Regions from separate parts of the Rahnella inusitata genome, predicted to be linked through region 1. Evidence: predicted binding sites of a transcription regulator. Region 1 holds the regulator's gene; the other holds the start of a gene.
The links. Region 1 encodes Fur, which represses iron uptake genes when iron is present. Its sites were predicted from a motif close to ATAATAATGAGAACNACTATCAA; they were not measured.

Region 1 (20,701 bases):
GATAACCGACGTCAGATTGGTATCTGCCGGACCGCCGTTGGTCGGGTTATATTTGATGCCGCCGTCTTCCGGTGGGTTGTGCGACGGGGTAATGACGATGCCATCAGCCAGTGCGCCACCCTTGCGGTTGTGAGTCAGGATAGCGTGAGACACCGCCGGAGTTGGGGTGAAACCGTTGTTTTCCTGCACGATGACGTCAACGCCGTTGGCCGTCAGCACTTCCAGCACAGAGATAAATGCCGGTTCGGACAATGCATGGGTATCTTTCCCCACGTAGCACGGACCGGTAGTGCCCTGCTCTTTGCGCACTTCGGCAATCGCCTGAGCAATCGCCAGAATGTGCGCTTCATTAAAGCTGTGACGCAACGAACTACCGCGATGGCCGGAGGTCCCGAATTTCACCGCATGCGCGGTATTTTGTGGGTCCGGTTGCAGAACGTAATATTGTGACGTTAACTGCGCCACATTGATCAAATCGCTTTGCTGAGCAGGTTGCCCTGCACGGGGGTGATTAGCCACTGGCGCTTCTCCCTGACGCTGAAATTAGAGGGTGCCGCACACTTTGTCAGTCAGTTCCGCCGGGAACTGCATGAGCTGCATGATGTGTTCGATCATGCTGCGTTTGCGACCTGTGTTGGTATTCGTGATAACCCAATACGGCGTTCCTGGAACGTGTTTAGGCTTGGTATGGATGCCGTTTTGCAGCAGTGTTTGCTGGTCACCGGCAAAATAAGTGCGCGTGCGGCCGGTCAAAGAGTCGGTCGCAGCAGCAAATTCTTTCGCGTTCAGGCTGTACAAGGTCGACAGAATCAGCATAAAGCGATTCACCGCTTTGGTCTGCTCGGCGTATTCATCGGAAAGCAGCAGTTCGCGAACGGCGCGGACTTTATCACGCGACGTCGGTGCCGCAACGGCAGCCGGTTTTTCCTGAACGACTGTGCCCGGAATGTTAGCCGCTGGCGCGGCAGGAGCGGTCTGACCGGCAGTAAACTTCAACATACGGCGCAAAATATCAGACGCACTTTCACCGATAGCTTGTGTGTGGCTGGCAATGTAGCGGTAGAGTTCTTCGTCAACCTCAATAGTTTTCATCTTTATCCAGTACTGTTTTTCTACTTAATTTGTTCAAAAGGATTATACAAATTTCTACGCGTTTACAAACAGGGAATCGTGCCGCGAAGCAAAAAGCAGAATTATTACCTTTCGCTGCATGCTGGCCCCGGCCTGTTCTTCTCCACGTAGTAAAATCCCGCTCAGGCATCTGGCAGAAAACTTTCTGTTTTAAAAATTATCCGCCACTCATGATAACCTAATGAGATTGTTTATCTGTATGAACTTCGCCATGAAATTACATTATCGCCTGCAAGAACCTGAAGTCTCTGGCAGCACAGCCCTGCCGGTTTTGTTAATCCACGGTTTGTTCGGAACCCTCGATAATCTGGGGGTTCTGGCCCGCGACCTGAAACAAGAGCATAGAGTGTTGCAGGTAGATTTGCGTAATCACGGCCAGTCCGGGCGCTCGCAAGAGATGTCCTACGCCGCGATGGCGCAGGATTTGGTGGAAACGTTAGAAGAAGTCGGTTTCCAAAAAATCATCGTTATCGGCCACTCCATGGGCGGAAAAGCCGCGATGGCGCTGACGGCGCTTATCCCGGACCGCATCGAAAAGCTGATCGCCATTGATATCGCCCCTGTGGATTATCACACCCGCCGCCACGACGAAATTTTTGCTGCGATCAATGCCGTGACCGCCGCCGGTGCGCGCGATCGCACGTCCGCCACCGCCTCCATGCAAGAGCATATAAAGGAAGACGGCGTGATCCAGTTTCTGCTGAAATCATTCCAGCAGGGAGAATGGCGTTTCAACGTGCCGGTTTTGATGAGTGAATACGAAACGATTATCGGCTGGGAGAACGTGCCCGCGTGGGATCACCCGGCGTTATTCATTCGCGGCGGCCTGTCGCCGTATGTGCAGGACGCCTACCGTGAAGATATCGCCCGACAGTTCCCGCAGGCAAAAGCCTATGTGGTCGCCGGAACCGGTCACTGGGTTCACGCGGAAAAACCTGACGCCGTACTGCGCGCTGTGCATCGATTCATCGATTCGCCTGAGGTTTAACATCCTGGGGATAAATTGTGCAAAAAGTCTGCACAACTTCAGAAGTTATCATGAAATCAGGGCAATCAGGCGTTGTGAACTCCTGGCGCGCTAGGGTATGATTGCGCGCTATAATTTTGCCGCCCCGTTTCGCTCAGGTTGAGTGGCGGGGGGTGAATTGGGTCAGGGTTTCTTAGCCCGTAATGTGTGAAACGCTCGTCAGGAATCGGCTTGCCGTTTTCCGATGTAAAAACTTCCCTGGTTGTACCGCTACCTATGGCAAAAGAACAACTGGATCGCACGACGATTGATCTGTTCGCAGATGACCGCCGTCCGGGGCGTCCAAAAACTAATCCGCTATCCCGTGATGAACAGCTCAGGATCAACAAGCGCAACCAGTTACGCCGCGATAAAGCGAGCGGTCTGCGTCGCGTCGAGCTGAAAATGAACGCCGATGCTGTTGATACACTCAATAAGCTGGCAGAAGAACGCAATATCAGTCGTAGCGAATTGATTGAAGAGATGCTGCTGGCGCATCTTAACGGTCATGAAGGCTGATTGAAAACGGGTAACCTTCTCAGGCTACCCGTTTGTTTTTTCTCTTTATACTGCTCAATATTTTACTTCACTGCATCACTCAGAACGTTTCCCAGTTTTCCGAACTTTTCGCAGAAACCATTCCCGTATCAGGCCGTAATAATGGCGCAGAAATCATCCCAGCAGGTTTTGACCCGACGCGCGTAACGTTGTCTCGCAGTTTGAACGTCGCAACGGCGTTATTGAGCAACGCGGCCTGCTCTTCCAGAGAAACGGCGGCCTGAGATGCCTGTTCCACCAGCGAGGCGTTTTGCTGTGTGACGCTGTCCATCTGCGTGACGGCTACGGCTACCTGACTGATACCTTTGCTTTGCTCATCGGACGCAGACGCGATTTCCGCCATGATATCGGTGACATGCGTAATCGAACGCACCACTTCGTCCATAGTCTGCCCCGCGTTTTCCACCAGTTTGGATCCGCTGTCAACGCGGGAAACCGATTCACTGATAAGCTGCTCAATCTCTTTCGCTGCCTGCGCACTGCGCTGTGCCAGATTGCGCACTTCGCTGGCGACGACGGCAAATCCGCGCCCCTGTTCGCCTGCGCGTGCGGCTTCTACCGCGGCATTCAGCGCCAGAATGTTAGTCTGGAAAGCGATGCTGTTGATGACGGACGTTATCTCAGCAATCTTTTTCGAACTGCCGGAAATATCTTTCATGGTGCTGACAACGTCGGCCACAATGTTACCGCCTTTGCGGGCGGTGCCGGACGCTTCAATCACCAGCTGGCTGGCGTGATGGGCGTTGTCGGCGTTGTGTTTCACCGTTGCGGTCAGTTCTTCCATGCTGGCCGCCGTTTCTTCCAGCGCCGAGGCCTGCTCTTCCGTACGCGAAGAGAGATCGTTATTACCGGCAGAAATCTCAGAAGCCCCCTGATAGATGTTGTTGGTACAGTTGCGGATGGTTTGCACCGTGTTTACCAGACTGGCCTGCATGATGTTGAGTAACGGGATCAGCTTACCGGCACAGTTTTTACCAAACTCTTCCATGTGATTTGTCAGGTCACCGCTGGCAATCAGTGCAAACTGATCGCGGATCTTATCCAGCGGTTTCACCAGCGCCATCACCAGATAACGATCGGTCAGCAGTAAAATTATCAGGCCGATAATAAATGCGGTGATCTGAATCACTTTGCTGACGTAGGTCAGGTGGTTAGATTCCGTTTGTGCCGTGCTGAAATCCACCGCAATCTGGTTGCTGACTTTTTGCATTGCCGCGCCAAAATCACGGCTCAGTGGCGGAACGGTGGCGTTCGCTAACTGATTGTACACATCGATATTTTTGCTGCTGGCAGCCTCAAACAACGGGGTGACACCCTGGGCAACGAGACTCTCCCAGCTGGCAAGCAACTCCTGAACTGCAGATTCTTCCAGGCCCGGATGTGCCGCGGCTTTAAATCCCGCCAGAGCCTGAGTCAGGCCATCGAGAGACTGTTTTGCGGTATCAAAAATTTCCGGCCCTTTGGTCGGATCGGCCTGAAGCTGTGAGACGGCTCGGCTCAAGCGGGTGACGGTGCGAAAATACTGATCATTTCCTTTGCTGATCAGCGCCATATTGTTGACGAGTTCGGAACTGTTCCTGGTGTTTTGGGTCAATGTGTTAAGCGAGTTGACGGTGTAAAGCGATACACCGGCCCACATGACGCAAAAAACGCCAAGAATGATTAATAAAGCGGTCCTGATGGTAATGTTTTTCAAAAACTGCACGATATGCCTCTCTCGAAACATGACTGTTTCTGGTCTGAGGATTGAGGGGGATGCGGAGAATCAAGACACGTAACCAGCGGACGGGTGCCTCTGGACATGTTTGAACACCTCTCCGGGCATCGATTTCTTTATTATGTTGAGATTGCTCTCGCATCATCTATCGGCTGGACGTGCTTAAACTTAAGGAGTGTGTCGGATTATTTCTTCACTTTGCTTTTAACCTCAATAACTTTGAGGTTAAAGACAGACTTTCAAAAGACACGAAGGCGATAACACTTAAAAAGTTTGGCCGATAAACTTATTCGTCAGTTAAGAAGGCGAGCGGAAGCATATTCTCCGCCCCGCAAGTTTGCTATTATCAGCGTTATTATTGCCTGCAATGCAGGGCTTATCATTGAGAACAAGAGGTTAGACATCTTATGGCCGTAGTAGGAATCTTCTTTGGATCCGATACAGGTAACACCGAAAACATCGCAAAAATGATCCAGAAACAACTGGGTAAAGATGTTGCTGAGGTGCATGACATTGCGAAGAGCAGCAAAGAGGATCTGGAAAAATTCGATATCTTGCTGATCGGTATTCCAACCTGGTATTACGGTGAAGCCCAGTGTGACTGGGATGACTTCTTCCCAAGCCTGGAAGAGATCGACTTCGAAGGTAAGCTGGTTGCGCTGTTTGGCTGTGGCGATCAGGAAGACTATGCAGAATATTTCTGTGACGCACTGGGCACCGTGCGCGACATCATTGAGCCACGCGGCGCGGTGATTGTGGGTCACTGGCCAACAGAAGGCTATCATTTCGAAGCCTCTAAAGGTCTGGCCGATGATAAACACTTCATCGGACTGGCGATTGACGAAGACCGTCAACCTGAATTAACCAATGAGCGCGTTGATGCGTGGGTTAAGCAAATTACAGAAGAATTAAGCCTTTCAGAAATTATTGGCTAAAAACCCTGTTGGCCCTGAGGATTTATTCTACAATTGAAGGGCCAAACTATTACTGAAATTAACAATTTAGCCACAACAAAATTGTTACTTTCAGTAGTATCAAGGTACACTGAGTTCATCTGTTTTTTCTATCGATCAAGTCGTTGCATTCTCTGATGTGACCGGCATTTAGTGATCTTTATTAACAGGCAATCGTTTAGGGGATCGGCACACTTCCGTTAAACGAAGGATCCTAAACGAACATTTTTGTGCCGCTGATGCCACAGGCTCCATGCCTCAACTTGATTAGCACATAGTAACAGGACTGAATCCGCATGACTGACAACAACACCGCACTGAAGAAAGCCGGCTTAAAAGTCACGCTTCCGCGCCTTAAAATCCTGGAAGTGCTGCAAGCGCCGGAAGGTCATCACGTGAGTGCGGAAGATCTGTACAAACAACTGATTGATATGGGTGAAGAGATTGGTCTGGCGACGGTTTACCGTGTTCTGAACCAGTTTGATGACGCCGGTATCGTAACGCGTCATAACTTCGAAGGCGGCAAATCCGTATTCGAACTGACCCAGCAACATCACCATGACCACCTGATCTGCTTAGATTGTGGCCGCGTGATTGAATTCCGCGACGAATATATCGAAGGTCGTCAGCGTGAAATCGCTAAGAAACATGGCATCAAACTGACCAACCACAGCCTGTACTTGTACGGCCACTGTGAAGCAGGCGATTGCCGCGAAGATGATTCTTTGCACAATGATAAACCCGCGCAGTAATCTGCCCGGTTCGGTGAAGTTGCCGTCAACGTAAAGCCTTAACTAACCGCTGAAAAGCGGTTTTTTTTTGGCCTGAGCGCTGAACATCAGATATAAAAAACCCCGGAGAACCGGGGTTTCGTTTTTTTTTAGCCTCATGCGGTTTCGCTTAAAGCTTATCGGTGACCGGCTCTGCGCGGCGAAAGCCTGCCCCCTCGGCAGAGGCTGAGCTTATCCAGACATCACCGGTAATTTGCGGTTTTGGCGTATCATCATAATGATGCCAGTGCGTTGAGTCTGAATTTTTTCCATCTCCAACCTCATCCTTAATTCGTTGGTTTAGGAGAATTATTCGCTCTGATTTCCTGCCAGATTTTGCCGCAGTCGTCGGCGTAAGCCTGGCCGTCCCCGGTTTTACGCGCGGTAAGGCAGCGCTGGTAATCCACCACCCGCACTGTTTCCTGTTCGGCAAATTGCTTGTGCGCTTTTTCCTGTTTCAGGACGTCAAGAACCGTCTGGCACGAGGCTATTTTGTCTGGCGATCCTTCCGCCTTGTTGATACAGACGCTGTAGGCCTCACGCAATTTGGTGTCTTCTTTTTGCGCCGTTGTCGGAGCACAGCCTGCAAGGAAAACGCAAGTAACAACGATCATCAGTAATTTATTCATCGACATGGCGACCTCAGAAAATAGTGAATGGAGCGATAACGATGAATTTGACGTCTTTTTCATCCTGGAAGATGTTGCCGTAACCACCGCCCCAGCTCGGGATATCCGAATGGTTGTCGTACTGGGTGTAATGCAGTTTGAACAGCGTGCCTTTGGCGCGGCCTTCCTGAATGGTGTACAGCGCGTCCAGACTCCAGGCGCTCTCTTTCAGGCGCTGGCTCTGGTCATAAGCCGCATTGGTGCTAGGCTTGGCGTCCCATGCATAAACGTAAGAACCGCCCACCGCGAAGCCCGGCAGATCCCATTTCGCCAGATCGTATAACACCCCGGCATAGACCGCTTTTTCACCGTTGGCGTTGAAGTCAGAACGGTTATCCCACCACACGTCAAGACGACCGTTAGATGAGGAATAAGTCGGTGTCATACGCTGCAGGAAATACCCCTGATTCCCTTCTGCCTTGACCATCGTCCCTTCAAGACGCCAGTTGAACTGGCCTGTGGTGTAGCCGAATGTCAGCGCCTGCAACCAGGCGAGACCGTCATACAAACTGTTCGGATCGTTCTTGTCGCTGATGCGGTCTTCCGCACCGTAGAACTGGTAGCTGGTGGTCAGCGGATTGCCCAGCAGATCGGCCTTATAGGACGCTTTGGCAAAGTACTGATCGACGTAGCTTTCCGCTTCGCCATAGGCCGCTTCGAGGACGAAATCATTTTTAAAATCATATTTCGCGCCGAGGGAATGAATGTAGGAGACACCGGTTTTCTTGTCATTCTGGCGGAAATCATCCATTTCCAGATGCCACGGCGATTTGTATTCGTCCGCCCACATGTAAGAGAAACTCAGCTCGCCCGGTTCGCCGAAATCATGTTTATAACCGGCTTCCGCGCCGCGATAGGTGCCCGGCATGAAGCTCCAGTGCGGAGCGATCAGCGTCTGCCCGGTAGGCTGGATGTAACCCGCATGTCCCCAGAAACCGCCATATTTAAATTTACCCGCGGCTTTGTACAGGCTGACCCCGCCCTTATCGCCGGAGTAATCTTCGTCGTAGGCGTGGTTTTTGGAAGAGAACGCGATTTCGTTCGGGTGGCCGCTGTCGCTGGCTTCAGCCAGCTCAATCGCAGTAAAAGCTGCGACGTCGATACCGAACATATCCCACGCATAACCGGAGGAGAAATCCAGATTCAGGTTGGCGGTGGAGTGAGAAAGGTTAGTGGCATATTTATCGTAATCAGGGTTGTTGACCGTAACTTTCGAGCCATCAGGTCGGGTTTCTTCTTTAGTCTTATTCAGATCTTTGCGATCACGCTCGCGCTGCCAGTAATAAACTCCGCCAGTCAGCGTGGAATCATCAATAAAGCCTTCCGCTCTGACTTCCTGAGAAAAAGTCATTCCGCCACCCAGTAAGGTGCCAGCCAGAGTGTACATCACAGGTTTCAGATAAGCCGATCCCCTGCCCCGGTTAAGGTGCTTGTGCATAGAAATTCCTCATTTTGACTAAAAAAGATGGTGCAAAACCCAAACGGGTATTAAAAGCGGCCGCCAGAGGCGTAACCGTAAAAAGCAGGTTAAGAGTATTTTTCGCGACGCGAATTATCAATGAGTAATTAATCATTGTTCTCTGAAGTATGACAAAGTGCACATAAAGATGAAAAAGTGTAACAGAAACGACTCAGGAGGGATTAAACAGCCAGAAAATAGTAAATAACAATAATTTCAGAGAGTTAAAATAAATAATCACATACTTTACACGTTTCAGCATTCATAAAGTGGTTAAATCAGGGAGCTAAAAAGTGACCATCAAAAACACATTAATTCGCGATGAAAATCAAACGCACCATTTTCCAGACATAAAAAAACGCAGCCGAAGCTGCGTTGAGTCAGACGTGATATTTCAGTCAGGCGACGGGTTTGCTTTCCCAGGTGTCGCGAAGGCCGACGGTGCGGTTGAACACCAGATGCTCAGCACTTGAATAGCGGCTGTCGGCACAGAAGTAACCTTCACGTTCGAACTGCACACTGACTTCTGCCTGAGCAGCGACCAGAGACGGCTCAACGAAGCCCTGAGCAATCACCAGAGATTCCGGGTTGATGGTGGTCAGGAAATCTTCAGCCTGGCCAGGGTTCGCAACGCTGAACAGACGGTCATACAGGCGAAATTCTGCCGGTTTACCTTCAGAAGCAGAAACCCAGTGAATCACGCCTTTCACCTTACGGCCATCAGCGGGATCTTTGCTCAGCGTATCGATATCGTAAGAACAGAAGATGGTGGTGATATTCCCTTCCGCGTCTTTCTCGATGTGTTCCGCTTTGATCACATACGCATTGCGCAGGCGAACTTCTTTGCCCAGCACCAGACGTTTGTACTGTTTGTTCGCTTCTTCGCGGAAATCAGCCTGATCGATGTAAATCTCACGGGTGAACGGCACTTCGCGGGTGCCCATTTCCGGTTTGCTCGGATGATTCGGCATTTTCACCATTTGCACGTCATCACCGGTGAAGTTCTCAATGACAACTTTAACCGGGTTAATAACGGCCATGGCGCGCGGTGCGTTTTCGTTCAGATCGTCACGAATACAGGATTCCAGCGCCATCATTTCAACGTTGTTGTCCTGCTTGGTCACGCCGATACGACGGCAGAATTCGCGGATAGACGCAGCGGTATAACCACGGCGACGCAGACCGGAAACAGTCGGCATACGCGGATCGTCCCAACCTTCTACAATCTTATCCGTCACCAGCAGGTTCAGCTTACGCTTGGACATGATGGAGTATTCAAGATTCAGACGGGAGAACTCATACTGACGCGGATGGCATGGAATAGTGATGTTATCCAGTACCCAGTCGTACAGACGGCGGTTGTCCTGGAATTCCAGCGTACACAGTGAATGTGTGATCCCTTCCAGCGCATCGGAAATGCAGTGAGTGAAATCGTACATCGGGTAGATGCACCATTTTGTGCCAGTCTGATGATGTTCGGCAAACTTAATACGGTAGATGACCGGATCGCGCATCACGAAGAATGGCGACGCCATATCGATTTTGGCACGCAGGCAAGCGGCACCTTCGGCGAATTCACCGTTACGCATTTTTTCGAACAGCGCGATATTTTCTTCCACGCTGCGATCGCGATACGGGCTGTTTTTGCCCGGTGCGGTCAGCGAACCACGGTATTCGCGAATTTGATCGGGAGACAGTTCGTCAACGTACGCCAGACCTTTGTTGATTAGCTCCAGCGCGTATGCGTGCAGTTGATCGAAATAGTCTGAGGAGTAGTGAATATCACCGCTCCAGTCGAAGCCCAGCCACTGGACGTCGTATTTGATCGACTCAACGAATTCGATGTCTTCTTTTGCCGGGTTAGTATCGTCAAAACGCAGATTGCACTGACCCTGGTAGTCTTGCGCAATGCCGAAATTCAGGCAGATAGACTTCGCATGGCCGATATGCAAATAGCCATTAGGCTCAGGCGGGAAACGGGTGTGAACGGTATTGTGTTTCCCGGTCGCCAGATCTTCATCAATAATCTGACGGATAAAATTTGTTGGGCGGGCTTCAGCCTCACTCATTGTGCAATTCCTCTACGCAACATTGACTCTACGGATAACCGCTTATGTTCCAACAAGCCACGTCGGGAAACAACCGTTAGTTGCATAAAATCGTGGTTATCCCTTTACGGGCTGTCCGAAAACAATAAAAAACGGGAAGAGATCGCTCTCTTCCCGTTCTGACTGTCTTTACTAAACAGTGTTTACTTAAACCTTATCACTCAGACAAAAAGATTATTTGCCCTGGATATCGAACAGTTTAGTCTGTCCGGCCACCACGGAACCGCTCGCCAGAGAAACAACACCGGTGTAATCATCGATATTGCTGACCACAACCGGGCTTATCATTGAGCGCGCGTTGGCGTTCAGATAATCCAGATCCAGTTCCAGAACAGGCTGACCGGCAGTCACTGTCGCGCCCTCTTCGACCAGGCGGGTAAAGCCCTTACCATTAAGCGTGACGGTATCAATCCCCATGTGAACCACCACTTCAGCACCAGAAACGGTTTCCAGGCAGAAAGCATGATTGGTATTGAAGATTTTAACGATAGTACCCGCAGCAGGCGAGACTACGGTTTTACCGGTCGGGCGGATCGCAACGCCGTCACCGACAGCTTTGCTGGCGAAGGCTTCATCAGGTACTTGATCCAGCGCCACAACATCACCCGTTACCGGAGACACCAGCGTTTCCACCACGGTTTTCAACGTGTTTGGCACAGCCTGTGGAGCAGCTTTAGTGGTCACTACCGGCGCAGTCGTTGCCACACCTGCGGCAACCGGGCCACGTGCAATCACTTTCTTCATAGCATCTGCCAGAGATTCGGCTTTTGCACCAACGATAACCTGAATGCTTTGTTTATTCAGACGAACGATACCGGATGCGCCAAGACGTTTACACGCTGCGTCATCCACGGTGCCGGCATCTTTCACGTTCAGACGCAGACGAGTAATACAGGCATCAATGCCTTTGAAGTTGTCAGACCCACCCAGTGCACCAATGTAGCTCAGCGCCAGCTGGTTCAGGCCTTCTTCTGTATTGCTGTTCGCTTCCGGCGCGCCCATGTTTTCAATGTCGTCTTCACGACCCGGCGTTTTCAGGTTGAACATGCGGATAATCACGCTGAACAGAACGAAGTAGATGATGAAGAACACAACGCCCATCACCAGTAACATCCAGACGTTTTTACTTGCCGCTGGCAGGTTGTACATCAACGCGTAGTCGATGGCACCCGCAGAGAAGGAGAAGCCTGCGTGAATACCCAGAGCCGTTGCGACGTACAGGCTGATCCCGGTCAGGATGGCGTGCACTAAATAGAGCAGCGGAGCGAGGAACATGAACAGGAATTCTAATGGCTCGGTCACACCAGTCAGGAACGCGGTCACTGCCACAGAAACCAACATACCCCCGACCAATGGACGACGTTCTTTAGGCGCTGCGAAATACATGGCAAATGCCGCACCAGGCAGACCGAACATCATGATTGGGAAGAAGCCGGACATGAACATCCCCGCCGTGCCGTCACCCGCGTAGAAGCGGTTGATGTCACCGTGGAACACAGTACCGGCAGCATTGGTGAAATCACCAATCTGGAACCATGCGATGGTGTTCAGAACCTGATGCAGACCGGTTGGGATCAACAGACGGTTTACGAAACCGAAGATGCCCGCACCGAATGCGCCAGCGCCCACGATCCACTCACCACCGGCGCGGATTGCATCCTGCACCGGAGGCCAGATGTAACCAAAGATAGCGGCAAGCACCAGACAGAAGAAGCCGGTTGCGATAGGAACGAAACGTTTCCCACCGAAGAAGCTCAGGAAGTCAGGCAGTTTAATATCAGACCAGCGGTTGTAGACCATACCGCCGACCAGACCGGTGATGATACCCGCCAGAACACCCATATTAACGGCCGGGTTGATGGTGATCATCGCTTTGGTCAGGATGAAGTAACCGATACCGCCGGCTAATGCAGCCGCACCCGCGTTGTCTTTAGACCAGCTCGACGCCACACCGATAGCGAAGATTAATGCGAGGTTATCGAAAATCCCGCCACCGGCTTGCGCGATGAAAGGCATGTTAAGAAGATCAGGCTGTCCGAAGCGCAGCAATAACGCAGCGACCGGTAGTACGGCTATAGGCAGCTGTAGCGCTCTGCCTAAACGCTGAAAGAATCCAAGAATATTCACATTTCCCCCTATCCGCCGTCAGGCGAATCACCTAAGTAGTTTAATTAGTATGGTTACTACCTTTACTCTTTACTGTTCCGATTTAACCGACTGCACTGCGAGTGTAAAAAGATTATTTCGTATCGCAAATTAAAACCTCTCTTTTTGTGATAATTGTCACCAAAAAGAGGTGATAACATGCCATCAGACTGGTCAACACACAAAACTTATTTTATTATTAAAAAAATCTAGACGGTATTGTGCCAGCCATAAACTTTCACGGTGGTTTACGCTTAACAAGACCGCCTTTGAACCAAAGAACTTTGCTTTAGCTTTGTCTACGTATATCCGAAGTCATCCGTTGCGACTAAGGGTATAAACAGTATATTCAATATTCTGAAACTAGAGGTACGTGATGAGACTGATTCCTTTAAACACCACCGCTGAAGTTGGCAAATGGGCTGCACGACATATCGTTGAACGCATCAATGCCTTCAAACCGACTGCCGAACGTCCTTTCATTCTGGGCCTTCCGACCGGTGGCACCCCGCTTGAAGCTTACAAACACCTTATCGCCATGCATAAAGCAGGCCAGGTTAGCTTCAAAAACGTCGTGACCTTTAACATGGATGAATATGTTGGCCTGCCACAGGAACACCCTGAGAGCTATCATACCTTCATGTACAAAAACTTCTTTGATCACGTTGATATCCCAAGCGAAAATATCAACCTGCTGAATGGTAATGCGCCAGATATCGACGAAGAATGTCGCCAGTACGAAGCAAAAATTAAATCCTACGGCAAAATTAACCTGTTTATGGGTGGCGTGGGTAACGACGGTCACATTGCTTTCAATGAACCCGCTTCTTCGCTGGCTTCCCGTACGCGTATCAAAACGCTGACGCACGAAACCCGTATCGCGAACTCCCGTTTCTTCGACAACGATGTGTCTCAGGTGCCAAAATACGCCCTGACCGTTGGCGTGGGTACGCTGCTGGATGCAGAAGAAGTGATGATTCTGGTTACCGGTCACGCGAAAGCGCAGGCTCTGGAAGCGGCAGTTGAAGGCAACATTAACCACATGTGGACCATCAGCTGTCTGCAACTGCACGCTAAAGCCGTGATGGTGTGTGACGAACCGTCCACCATGGAACTGAAAGTCAAAACTGTGAAATATTTCCGCGAGTTAGAAGCGGAAAACATGAAGAATCTTTAATTTACAATTATGCCCAAAGCCAGTCACGCTACGTCAAGGCGGCACGAAGCAAATCTCCGGGAGCTTACGCAATTCAGTGACCGGAGTGAGTAAGTGAGGCAGCCAACGCAGCAGCAGCGTGACTGGAGAAGGGCAAACGTACTAGGGGGCATGATGTACGCATTAATTAATGGTCGGATTTATACCGGTCACGACGTTCTGGATAACCACGCGGTGGTGATTGCCGATGGCAAAATCGAACGTGTTTGTCCGGTCAGCGAACTGCCGGCAAATGTGGAAACCCGCAGTCTGGACGGTGCCATTCTTGCCCCCGGATTTATCGATCTGCAACTGAACGGTTGCGGTGGCGTGCAGTTCAACGATTCTCTGGAAGCTATTTCCCTAGAAACGTTAGAAATCATGCAGAAAGCCAATGAAAAATCCGGCTGTACCAGTTTCCTGCCGACGCTGATCACCTGTAGCGATGACTACATGAAACACGGTATCAGCGTCATGCGCACCTATTTGGAAAAATATCCTAATCAGGCGCTGGGTCTGCACCTCGAAGGGCCGTACCTGAGCCCGGTGAAAAAAGGCACCCACAATCCGGCCTTTATCCGCCTGCCCGACAGCGCGATGATTGATTTCCTGTGTGCCAACGCCGAGGTGATTACCCAACTCACCCTCGCGCCCGAGCAGGTCGATGCAAAATACATTCGCCAGCTGCGTGATGCAGGCATTGTGGTGTCAGCGGGTCATTCCAACTCAACCTATGAGCAGGCGCGCGCAGGTTTTGCCGCCGGGATCTCGTTTGCTACGCACCTTTATAATGCAATGCCTGCCATTACCGGCCGCCAGCCTGGCCTGATTGGTGCAATTTTCGATACACCAGAAGTCTATACCGGTGTTATCGCCGACGGGCTGCACGTGGATTGGGCAAATATCCGCAACGCGAAAAAACTGAAAGGCGACAAGCTGGTGCTGGTCACTGACGCCACAGCGCCTGCCGGGGCAAATATTGATGAGTTCATTTTTGCCGGTAAAACAATATACTACCGTGATGGACTCTGTGTGGACGAAAACGGAACATTGAGCGGCTCAGCGCTGACCATGATCGAAGCGGTACAAAACAGTGTCGAACATGTCGGAATCGCTCTGGATGAAACGCTGCGTATGGCATCGCTTTATCCGGCACGCGCGATTGGTTTCGATGACCGCTTAGGCAGCATCGAAGCAGGTAAAGTCGCCAACCTCACCGCGTTCACTCATGATTTTAAAATCACAAAAACTATCGTTAACGGTGACGAAGTTTAATTGAGCGGATAAAAGTATTGATGACAACTGGCGGACAGCAGGCACAAATCGGCAACGTTGATCTGGTTAAGCAGTTAAACGGCGCGGCGGTTTACCGCCTGATTGATCAACAGGGGCCCATTTCGCGCATTCAGATTGCCGACGTGAGCCAGCTCGCGCCCGCCAGTGTTACCAAAATTACCCGACAGTTACTTGAGCGCGGCCTGATTAAAGAGGTGGAGCAACAGGCGTCCACCGGGGGCCGTCGCGCAATTTCAATCATCACCGAAGCCCGCCCCTTTCATACCATTGCTGTGCGCCTGGGTCGCCATGATGCGACCATCACGCTCTATGATCTGAGCGCCAAATCACTGGCCGAACAACATTACGCCCTGCCGGAACGCACTCAGGAAACGCTGGAGAACGCGCTGTTTGAGTCGATCGCGCAATTTATCGAGCTGAACCAACGCAAAATTCGCGAGCTGATTGCCATTTCCGTCATCCTTCCTGGCTTAGTTGATCCGAATAAAGGCATCGTTCGCTACATGCCGCACATCAGCGTGGGTGCGTGGAAATTAGTGGATGCACTGGAAGCCCGGTTCAAAGTGACCAGTTTTGTCGGCCACGATATCCGCAGTCTGGCTCTCGCCGAGCACTACTTCGGTGCAACCCGCGACTGTCAGGACTCTATTTTGGTTCGTTTACATCGCGGAACGGGTGCCGGGATTATCGTTAACGGACAGATATTCCTCGGCAGTAACGGCAACGTCGGTGAGATCGGACACATTCAGATAGACCCGTTGGGCGAGCGCTGCCATTGCGGGAATTTCGGTTGTCTGGAAACCGTTGCCGCTAATGCCGCCATTGAAAACCGCGTGCGTCATCTGCTGACCCAGGGCTATGCCAGCAAGCTCAGCCTCAATGACTGTTCGATTACCGCCATTTGCAAAGCGGCGAACCGCCATGATGCGCTGGCCACGGAAGTCATCGACCATGTCGGGCGCCAGTTAGGCAAAGCGGTATCTATAGCCATCAACCTGTTTAATCCGCAGAAAGTGGTGATCGCCGGTGAAATTACCGAGGCCGATAAAGTGCTGCTGCCTGCCATCCAGAACTGTATTAATGCTCAGGTGCTAAAAGATTTTCGCCGTAATTTGCCGGTGGTGACCTCGGAACTGAACCATCAGTCGGCGATTGGCGCCTTTGCGCTGGTTAAACGCGCGATGCTCAATGGCGTTCTTTTACAGCGTCTGCTGGAAAATTAAGACGTGCTATAGTCTTTGGCTGCCAGAAATGGAGCTGGAAAAGTGGGTTTATAAATCATGACGATTAAGAATGTAATCTGTGACATTGATGGCGTGCTGTTGCACGACAACACCGCGGTACCCGGCGCAGACAAGTTTCTCGCCCGTATTCAGGAACAGGGAATGCCTTTGGTCATTCTCACCAACTACCCTTCCCAGACCGCGCAAGATTTGGCAAACCGCTTCAGCGCGGCGGGTTTGGATGTGCCGGAAAGCGCCTTCTTTACATCGGCAATGGCCACCGCTGATTTTCTCAAACGTCAGGAAGGCAAGAAAGCCTACGTCGTTGGCGAAGGTGCGCTGATCCACGAATTATATAAAGCCGGTTTCACCATTACCGACATCAATCCTGACTTTGTGATTGTTGGCGAGACCCGATCTTATAACTGGGACATGATCCATAAAGCGGCGTTCTTCGTTGCCAACGGTGCACGCTTTATCGCGACGAATCCGGATAACCACGGCCACGGATTTACCCCTGCCTGTGGTGCGCTGTGTGCCCCTATCGAAAAAATCACTGGCCGCAAACCGTTTTATGTCGGTAAACCGAGCCCGTGGATCATCCGCTCAGCCCTCAATAAAATGCAGGCGCATTCCGATGGCACGGTAATTGTCGGCGACAATTTGCGTACTGATATTTTGGCCGGTTTTCAGGCGGGTTTAGAAACTATCCTGGTGCTGTCCGGCGTTTCCACGCTGAACGATATCGAGGGGATGCCTTTCCGCCCGACGTGGATTTATCCGTCGGTTGCCGATATCGACATCATTTAACGTCGTCTGTTAAGTCTTTGAAAACGAGCCAGGACGTCTGTTCTGGCTCGTTTTTTTTCATCTTGTTGATTGTTTTATATCCACTTTCCTGATTTTTTGCCGCCATCTCAATTTTTCGCGATATAAATGACGATCCATCAATAATCTGGCCATTAAACTGAGAATTCGCTAAAGATCTGCACCTCTCAACATACTATTTCTCAGAAGAGTATTAAACCGCTTGCACAGCATGGGGGTTTTGACGCATTTTCATAGTCAGCAACGCAACATCGCCAGACTAAAACAGAAAGAACGGCAACGTTGACCCTCATAAAAATGACAGCCAGAGAAAGTTAGGGAGAAAGACTTATGTGTTCAATTTTCGGTGTGCTCGATATTAAAACTGACTCCGTCGAGCTGCGCAAAAAAGCGCTGGAACTTTCGCGCCTGATGCGCCACCGCGGACCAGACTGGTCCGGCGTATTTGCCAGCGATAAAGCGATTTTGTCGCACGAACGTCTGTCGATTGTCGACGTCAACAACGGCGCACAGCCGCTGTACAACGCAGCACACACCCACGTTCTGGCCGTTAACGGCGAAATCTACAACCACCAGGCACTGCGCGCTGAATTGGGCGACAAGTACGAGTTCCAGACCGCGTCTGACTGCGAAGTCATCCTGGCGCTGTATCAGGAAAAAGGTCACGACTTCCTCGATGAACTGCAAGGCATGTTCGCCTTCATTCTGTATGACACGGAAAAAGATGCATACCTGATTGGCCGTGACCACCTGGGCATCATCCCGCTTTACATGGGTTACGACGAACACGGCAACATGTATGTGGCTTCTGAAATGAAAGCGCTGGTGCCGGTTTGCCGCACCATCAAAGAATTCCCGGCAGGCAGCTATCTGTGGAGTCAGGACGGCGAAATCCGCGAATATTACCATCGCGACTGGTTCGATTATGACAACGTCAAAGACAACGTCACGGATGCCAAAGCGCTGAAAGACGCGCTGGAAGAGTCCGTAAAAAGCCACCTGATGTCCGACGTGCCTTACGGTGTACTGCTCTCCGGTGGTTTGGATTCCTCGGTGATTTCTGCGATCACCAAGAAATTTGCCGGTCGCCGCATTGAAGATAAAGATCAAAGCGAAGCCTGGTGGCCGCAGCTGCACTCCTTTGCCGTCGGTCTGGAAGGTTCTCCGGATTTGCGCGCTGCACAGGAAGTCGCCACGCATTTGGGCACCGTGCACCATGAAATTCATTTCACCGTGCAGGAAGGTCTGGATGCTATCCGCGATGTTATCTATCACATCGAAACGTATGACGTGACCACTATTCGTGCCTCAACGCCGATGTATCTGATGTCACGTAAAATTAAAGCAATGGGCATCAAAATGGTGTTGTCCGGCGAAGGTGCCGATGAAGTGCTGGGCGGTTACCTGTACTTCCATAAAGCGCCAAACGCCAAAGAATTCCATGAAGAAACCGTGCGTAAACTGCTGGCTCTGCATATGTATGACTGCGCGCGCGCTAACAAAGCGATGTCTGCATGGGGTGTGGAAGCACGCGTACCGTTCCTGGATAAAAAATTCCTCGACGTGGCTATGCGCCTGAACCCGAAAGACAAAATGTGTGGCAACGGCAAGATGGAAAAACATATCCTGCGTGAATGTTTCGAGTCTTATTTACCGCACAGCGTCGCATGGCGTCAGAAAGAACAATTCTCCGACGGCGTGGGCTACAGCTGGATTGATACGTTAAAAGAAGTGGCCTCTCAGCAGATCACCGATCAACAGCTTGAAACGGCGCATTTCCGTTTCCCGTACAACACGCCAACGTCCAAAGAAGGCTACTTGTACCGTACGATCTTCGAAGAACTGTTCCCGGTACCCAGCGCCGCAGAATGCGTCCCTGGCGGTCCTTCAGTGGCCTGTTCTTCGGCGAAAGCGATTGAGTGGGATGAAGCGTTCAAAAACATGGACGACCCTTCTGGCCGTGCAGTCGGCGTTCATCAGTCCGCCTATAAATAACCGATTGTCGGGTTAATATCCTTCTTATAAATGGGCCTCTTGTGGCCCATTTTTTTATGGGTAAAGGCAGTAAAAATAATGTCTTTTGCCCAATTAATCACCAGAGTGGTCATAACCCAGACAAATGGACGCTATCAGGGCTTTTTCTCCAAAAAAGGTGTTGACGCAAAACGGTCATATACGCATAATGCGCCCCGCAACGCCGATGAAGGTAGCGCGAAAAAAGATGGCTACGTAGCTCAGTTGGTTAGAGCACATCACTCATAATGATGGGGTCACAGGTTCGAATCCCGTCGTAGCCACCATCTTTTTGCGGGAGTGGCGAAATTGGTAGACGCACTAGATTTAGGTTCTAGCGCCGCAAGGTGTGCGAGTTCAAGTCTCGCCTCCCGCACCATTTCCAGACATCGGCAGCACAGTTGGGGTATCGCCAAGCGGTAAGGCACTGGTTTTTGATACCAGCATTCCCAGGTTCGAGTCCTGGTACCCCAGCCATTTCTTTCCTCGTCATATCTTTGATATGTCAGTGAAGAAAACCCAGTTTGAAGAAGTTGTACTGTTGGGGTATCGCCAAGCGGTAAGGCACTGGTTTTTGATACCAGCATTCCCTGGTTCGAATCCAGGTACCCCAGCCATACTTCTCTCTTTTAATTGGTAAGCACTTGAAATTTATTATTAAGTTAGTTAAATTAGTGCTTGAAGTTTTGAAGTAAATCAGTAAAATTTGGCTACGTAGCTCAGCTGGTTAGAGCACATCACTCATAATGATGGGGTCACAGGTTCAAATCCCGTCGTAGCCACCATTTTACAACTACGCGTTTTAAGCAGGTTGTAGAAAGAAGTAAGAAACACCATTGGGGTGTCGCCAAGCGGTAAGGCTCTGGTTTCTGATACCAGCATACCCAGGTTCGAATCCTGGCACCCCAGCCACATTTGAAAGGCCCGAATTTATTCGGGCCTTTTGCTTTTCTGCGATTTAAAGACAGATTCAAAAAGGCTGATCGTTTTTCAACGTCAGCCTTTTTTCATTAAATCCCCAGTGCGTATTTCAATGCTCTGGTTTTCAAACCTCCAGCGCGCTCAGCAGTCATCAGTGCAAGATTACGCAACACTTTTACCGGTGCTAAATCATTGCTGAAAGCGGTATAAAACAAGTCCATCCCGCTTTGCATCATCAAATTATCCAGACGGCGCTGGCGCTGATAGCGCAGCAACACGCGCTCGCTGCTCCACGCTTCACCGCTTTCACGCGCTTTTTCCAGCACCGACAGCAACGCTTCGACATCGCGATAACCGAGATTTACGCCCTGTCCGGCCAGCGGATTAATGGTGTGTGCTGCATCCCCCACCAGCGCCAGTCCCGGTAAAACATAACGCTGCGCATGACGGCGAACCAGTGGGAAAGCGCCCGAGGACAATGCCGTGACCTTCCCAAGCCGTGCCGGGAATGCCTGCATGACTTCGGTGGTCAACTGTTTCATGTTCAGCGTTTGCAGATATCGGATACGCTGCGGACTGTCGTACCAGACCAGCGATGCCTGATGGCCAAACAGCGGCAGAAATGCACGCGGGCCTGAAGGGAAAAATTGCTGCCAGGTGACATCCTGATCCGGCGTTTCGGTTTCAACGTTAATCAGCATACAGTTCTG
Region 2 (3,823 bases), 1.4 Mb from region 1:
TGCTGTTCGGTGCGTGATGACAAATCGGTGTTCCCGGCGGCAATTTCCGCAGCCGCATGGGAGACCTGCGTTACCCCCGAGCGGATCTCGTAAATCATGGTGCTGAGGTTCTGGCTCATCGCCGCAACCGCATTCATCAGCATTCCCAGCTCATCGCGACGCGTCGTCGGATGTGCAGCGGTCAGATCGCCTTTGGCAATCAGCTCGGCGGTCTCCAAGGTGGCGCGCAGCGGCTGAGTAATCTGACGGGTGATCCGCCATGCGATCAAAATCCCGGCCAGCAGCACTGTCAGCGTTATCACCATCATCATTAACTGCGCGCGGCTGATATCGAGATGCGTATTTGCCAGCTCATTTTTGAAGATTTTGCCTACCAGCGTATTCATCTCACTGGCTTTGACCGACAGCAGCTGCGAGTTTCTCTGCTCTTCTTCATAGGCAGGCATATAGGCCACGACGTGGCTTTTATAATCTGCCAGTGCGCTCATCAGCGGTGCCAGCGTAGCCTGCTGATTTGGCAGCAACAGCGCGTTCAGTTTTTTGGCATTGGCCTGGGTATCGTCAATGGCCTTCAGCAATGTGGTTTCGGATTCTTTATCCATATTGAGTAACAGCCCGCGTACGTCGTAACGCACGCTGATCAGTTTCTGAATCACTTCGGCCAGAGAAAGGCGGATGGACGGATCGGCATCTTCCACGCGCAGCTGATCTTGTAAGCGTTTCACCACGGCTTCTGTTTCAGAAAGATTCCAGCTGGCGCGCACGGCGTCTTTTTTATCGACGGCCTTTTTAAACGCGTCCTGCGCCTGCTGATATTCCTGGATTTTCACCGGCACCTGACCGAGATTGGCCTGGCTGGTGGCATCCCATTCCAGCTTGCCTTTTGACTGAGCGATCAGCTGCGACAGGGCGTTGATTTTTTCCTGATTCTGCTGGAGATAGGTCGGGTCGTACTTAAGCTGATAGAGCGTGCGGCTCAGACGGGCATCATTAAGTAACGCATTCATCTGATTACTGAAATCGACTTTCTCAGCGCGCTGGCTGATGTCATTCAGTTTGACCATGCCCGCCACGGTGATCACGGCGGCGATCAATAAAACCAACCCAAATCCCAGGCCCAATTTGGTGCCGACCTTGAGATTATTCATCCACTGCGAAAGACCCGTGCCGTTACCCATAATCGTTCTCCGTAGTACATCCCTGCGAAAATTAGCGGTTTTGTGACGCCTTTGTGAACAATCTATCGGTGGAGTAAAAATAAACTTTATAGGGGCTGCGGTGTATTTTTGATAAATGAGAGCAAAGTCAGAAAAAAGCGGGGTACAAAAAAATGATTCACTTGATTATGGTGATCAGGGTAACGTTTTCAGCATATTACACGCATAAAAAAGGCGGGTCACAGACCCGCCATTGGCGAAAACATCGTGCCCGTTACGGGCGGCAGTGCGAAATTATTTCGCTTCAGCCAGACGTTTTGCTGCTTCGTCCCAGTTCACTACATCCCAGAATGCTTTGATGTAGTCAGGGCGTTTGTTCTGATATTTCAGGTAGTAAGCGTGTTCCCACACATCCAGACCCAACAGCGGGTAACCGGAAGCGCCAGAAACGGCTTCGCCCATCAGCGGGCTGTCCTGGTTAGCAGTTGAAACGACAGCCAGTTTGCCATCTTTCAGAACCAGCCACGCCCAGCCTGAGCCGAAACGAGTGGTTGCTGCTTTTTCGAAAGTTTCTTTGAACGCCTCAACGCTGCCGAAATCGCGTTCGATAGCGGATTTCAGTTCACCCTGTAAGGTGGTGCCGGTTTTCAGGCCTTTCCAGAACAGGCTGTGGTTAGCGTGGCCACCTGCGTTGTTGCGCAGTGCGACTTTCTTATCCGCAGGGACTTTGTCCAGGTTAGCGATCAGCTCTTCAACAGAAAGTTTCGCCAGTTCTGGCAGGCTTTCCAGTGCAGCGTTAGCGTTGTTCACGTACGCCTGGTGATGTTTAGAGTGATGGATTTCCATCGTTTCTTTGTCGAAATGCGGTTCGAGTGCGTCGTATGCGTAAGGCAGTGATGGCAGTGAATAACTCATGTTCATCGTCTCCATAGTGTAGGGCGGCACCGTCATTGTGAGCACCGCGTAATCAGTCGGATCATTATAGTTAATTAAATGATATTGAAAATGATTATCTATGCTCCGCACTTTGTGCGGGTACTTGTAAGCCCCTGTTATACGTGGCTTAGAACCAGATAACAGCAGCGAATCCGAAATTGTCTAAAGGCACGGGGTGCTTAGAAGACTACCTCAGCCGCTGCGGATGCGTATACACCGTGGCGCGGCCGGGTTTACTGAAACCGACCAGCGTCAGGTTGCACTTTTCGGCGACGTCGACGGCGAGCGTCGTGGCTGCAGAAACGGCGAACAGGATCTCGATGCCGCACATCGCGGCTTTCTGCACCATCTCATAACTTGCGCGGCTGGAGACCAGCGCGGCGCCGGAATTCCAGCCGGGCTGGCGGGCGCGATTTCCCAGCATTTTATCGAGTGCGACGTGGCGTCCGACGTCTTCACAGCCGCCGAGTAATTCCCCTTCCAGGGAGATCCACGCTGCGGCGTGGGTGCAGCCGGTCAGTTGTCCGATGGTTTGTACGGATTTCAGCTGATACAACGCGGTGTCCAGATGCCGCAGATCGAACGTCTGGGTGAACGGCAGTGGGGCGAGCGGGCGGAAGAGGTCACCGAGCTGCTCGATGCCGCAGACCCCGCAACCGGTGCGTCCGGCCATCGCGCGGCGACGCTCTTTTAGCCCGGCGAAGCGGCGGCTCGAAAGCTCAATATTCACTTCGATACCGTTGCAGTTGGGCGTCACGTCCATTCCCTGAATATCACTGACGGATTCGATAATCCCTTCTGACAGCGAAAAGCCCAGCGCGAAGGCTTCCAGATCTTTCGGCGAGGCCATCATCACCACGTGCGAAATCCCGTTATAGACCAGCGCAACGGGTACTTCTTCAGCAATCCAGTCGTCTTCAGGCTCACCAAGATGTGTGCGCTGCATCACCGGTTTTTGGCGCGCTCCGATGATCTGAGTCACTTTTTTATCATCTTTTTTGCCCAGTTCGTTTACTTGATGGACATCCATTGGCAATAACCTTATAAACATTCCGGCTACATAAGCCGTACAAACTGTCAGGACTTTAGGTCTTAATTTTACCGCTTCTGCCTCTGCAACGGAAAGCGGCAATTTAAAAGCAATGTGTTAACAAATGATGGGAAGGAGTCTTTCATGCAAGTCAGCAGAAGACAATTATTCAAAATATGTGCAGGCGGTATGGCCGGCACCACAGCGGCTTTATTAGGGTTTACCCCGACACTGGCGCTGGCCAAAACGCGTCAGTACAAACTGCTGCGTTCGCGCGAAACCCGTAATAACTGCACCTATTGTTCGGTCGGTTGCGGAATGCTGATTTACAGCCAGGGCGACGGTGCAAAAAATGTCACTGAGAACATTTTCCACGTCGAGGGTGACGCCGATCATCCGGTCAGTCGCGGCTCGTTGTGCCCGAAAGGCGCTGGCGTGCTGGATTACATTCACAGCGAAGGGCGTCTGAAATACCCGGAATATCGCGCGCCGGGCTCTGATAAATGGCAGCGCATGAGCTGGGACGAGGCGATTTCCCGTATCGCCCGCCTGATGAAAGATGACCGCGACGCCAACTTTGTCGAGAAAAACGACAACAACGTGACGGTCAATCGCTGGCTGACCACCGGAATGCTGTGCTCTTCTGCGGCCAGTAACGAAACCGGTCTGCTGGATCAGAAATTCACCCGCGCACTCGGGA

Region 2: a site for Fur is predicted at 2,151-2,173, ahead of sodA (superoxide dismutase [Mn]). Genes of this name have one in related genera too.

What each region holds. Positions count from the first base shown of each region.
Region 1 is NZ_CP065024.1:3,740,513-3,761,213, forward strand. Features, by position in the region: gene pgm (phosphoglucomutase (alpha-D-glucose-1,6-bisphosphate-dependent)) at 1-519, opposite strand, end outside; gene seqA (replication initiation negative regulator SeqA) at 544-1,092, opposite strand; gene ybfF (esterase) at 1,331-2,119, shown strand; gene ybfE (LexA regulated protein) at 2,375-2,656, shown strand; gene I2123_RS17570 (methyl-accepting chemotaxis protein) at 2,736-4,400, opposite strand; gene fldA (flavodoxin FldA) at 4,820-5,347, shown strand; gene fur (ferric iron uptake transcriptional regulator) at 5,662-6,117, shown strand; gene chiQ (ChiQ/YbfN family lipoprotein) at 6,423-6,764, opposite strand; gene chiP (chitoporin ChiP) at 6,778-8,241, opposite strand; gene glnS (glutamine--tRNA ligase) at 8,661-10,331, opposite strand; gene nagE (PTS N-acetyl glucosamine transporter subunit IIABC) at 10,545-12,497, opposite strand; gene nagB (glucosamine-6-phosphate deaminase) at 12,892-13,692, shown strand; gene nagA (N-acetylglucosamine-6-phosphate deacetylase) at 13,846-14,985, shown strand; gene nagC (DNA-binding transcriptional regulator NagC) at 15,006-16,229, shown strand; gene I2123_RS17620 (HAD-IIA family hydrolase) at 16,287-17,039, shown strand; gene asnB (asparagine synthase B) at 17,388-19,052, shown strand; tRNA gene I2123_RS17630 (tRNA-Met) at 19,281-19,357, shown strand; tRNA gene I2123_RS17635 (tRNA-Leu) at 19,365-19,449, shown strand; tRNA gene I2123_RS17640 (tRNA-Gln) at 19,473-19,547, shown strand; tRNA gene I2123_RS17645 (tRNA-Gln) at 19,613-19,687, shown strand; tRNA gene I2123_RS17650 (tRNA-Met) at 19,779-19,855, shown strand; tRNA gene I2123_RS17655 (tRNA-Gln) at 19,908-19,982, shown strand; gene ubiF (3-demethoxyubiquinol 3-hydroxylase) at 20,081-20,701, opposite strand, start outside.
Region 2 is NZ_CP065024.1:478,695-482,517, forward strand. Features, by position in the region: gene I2123_RS02230 (methyl-accepting chemotaxis protein) at 1-1,178, opposite strand, end outside; gene sodA (superoxide dismutase [Mn]) at 1,452-2,072, opposite strand; gene fdhD (formate dehydrogenase accessory sulfurtransferase FdhD) at 2,281-3,123, opposite strand; gene fdnG (formate dehydrogenase-N subunit alpha) at 3,268-3,823, shown strand, end outside.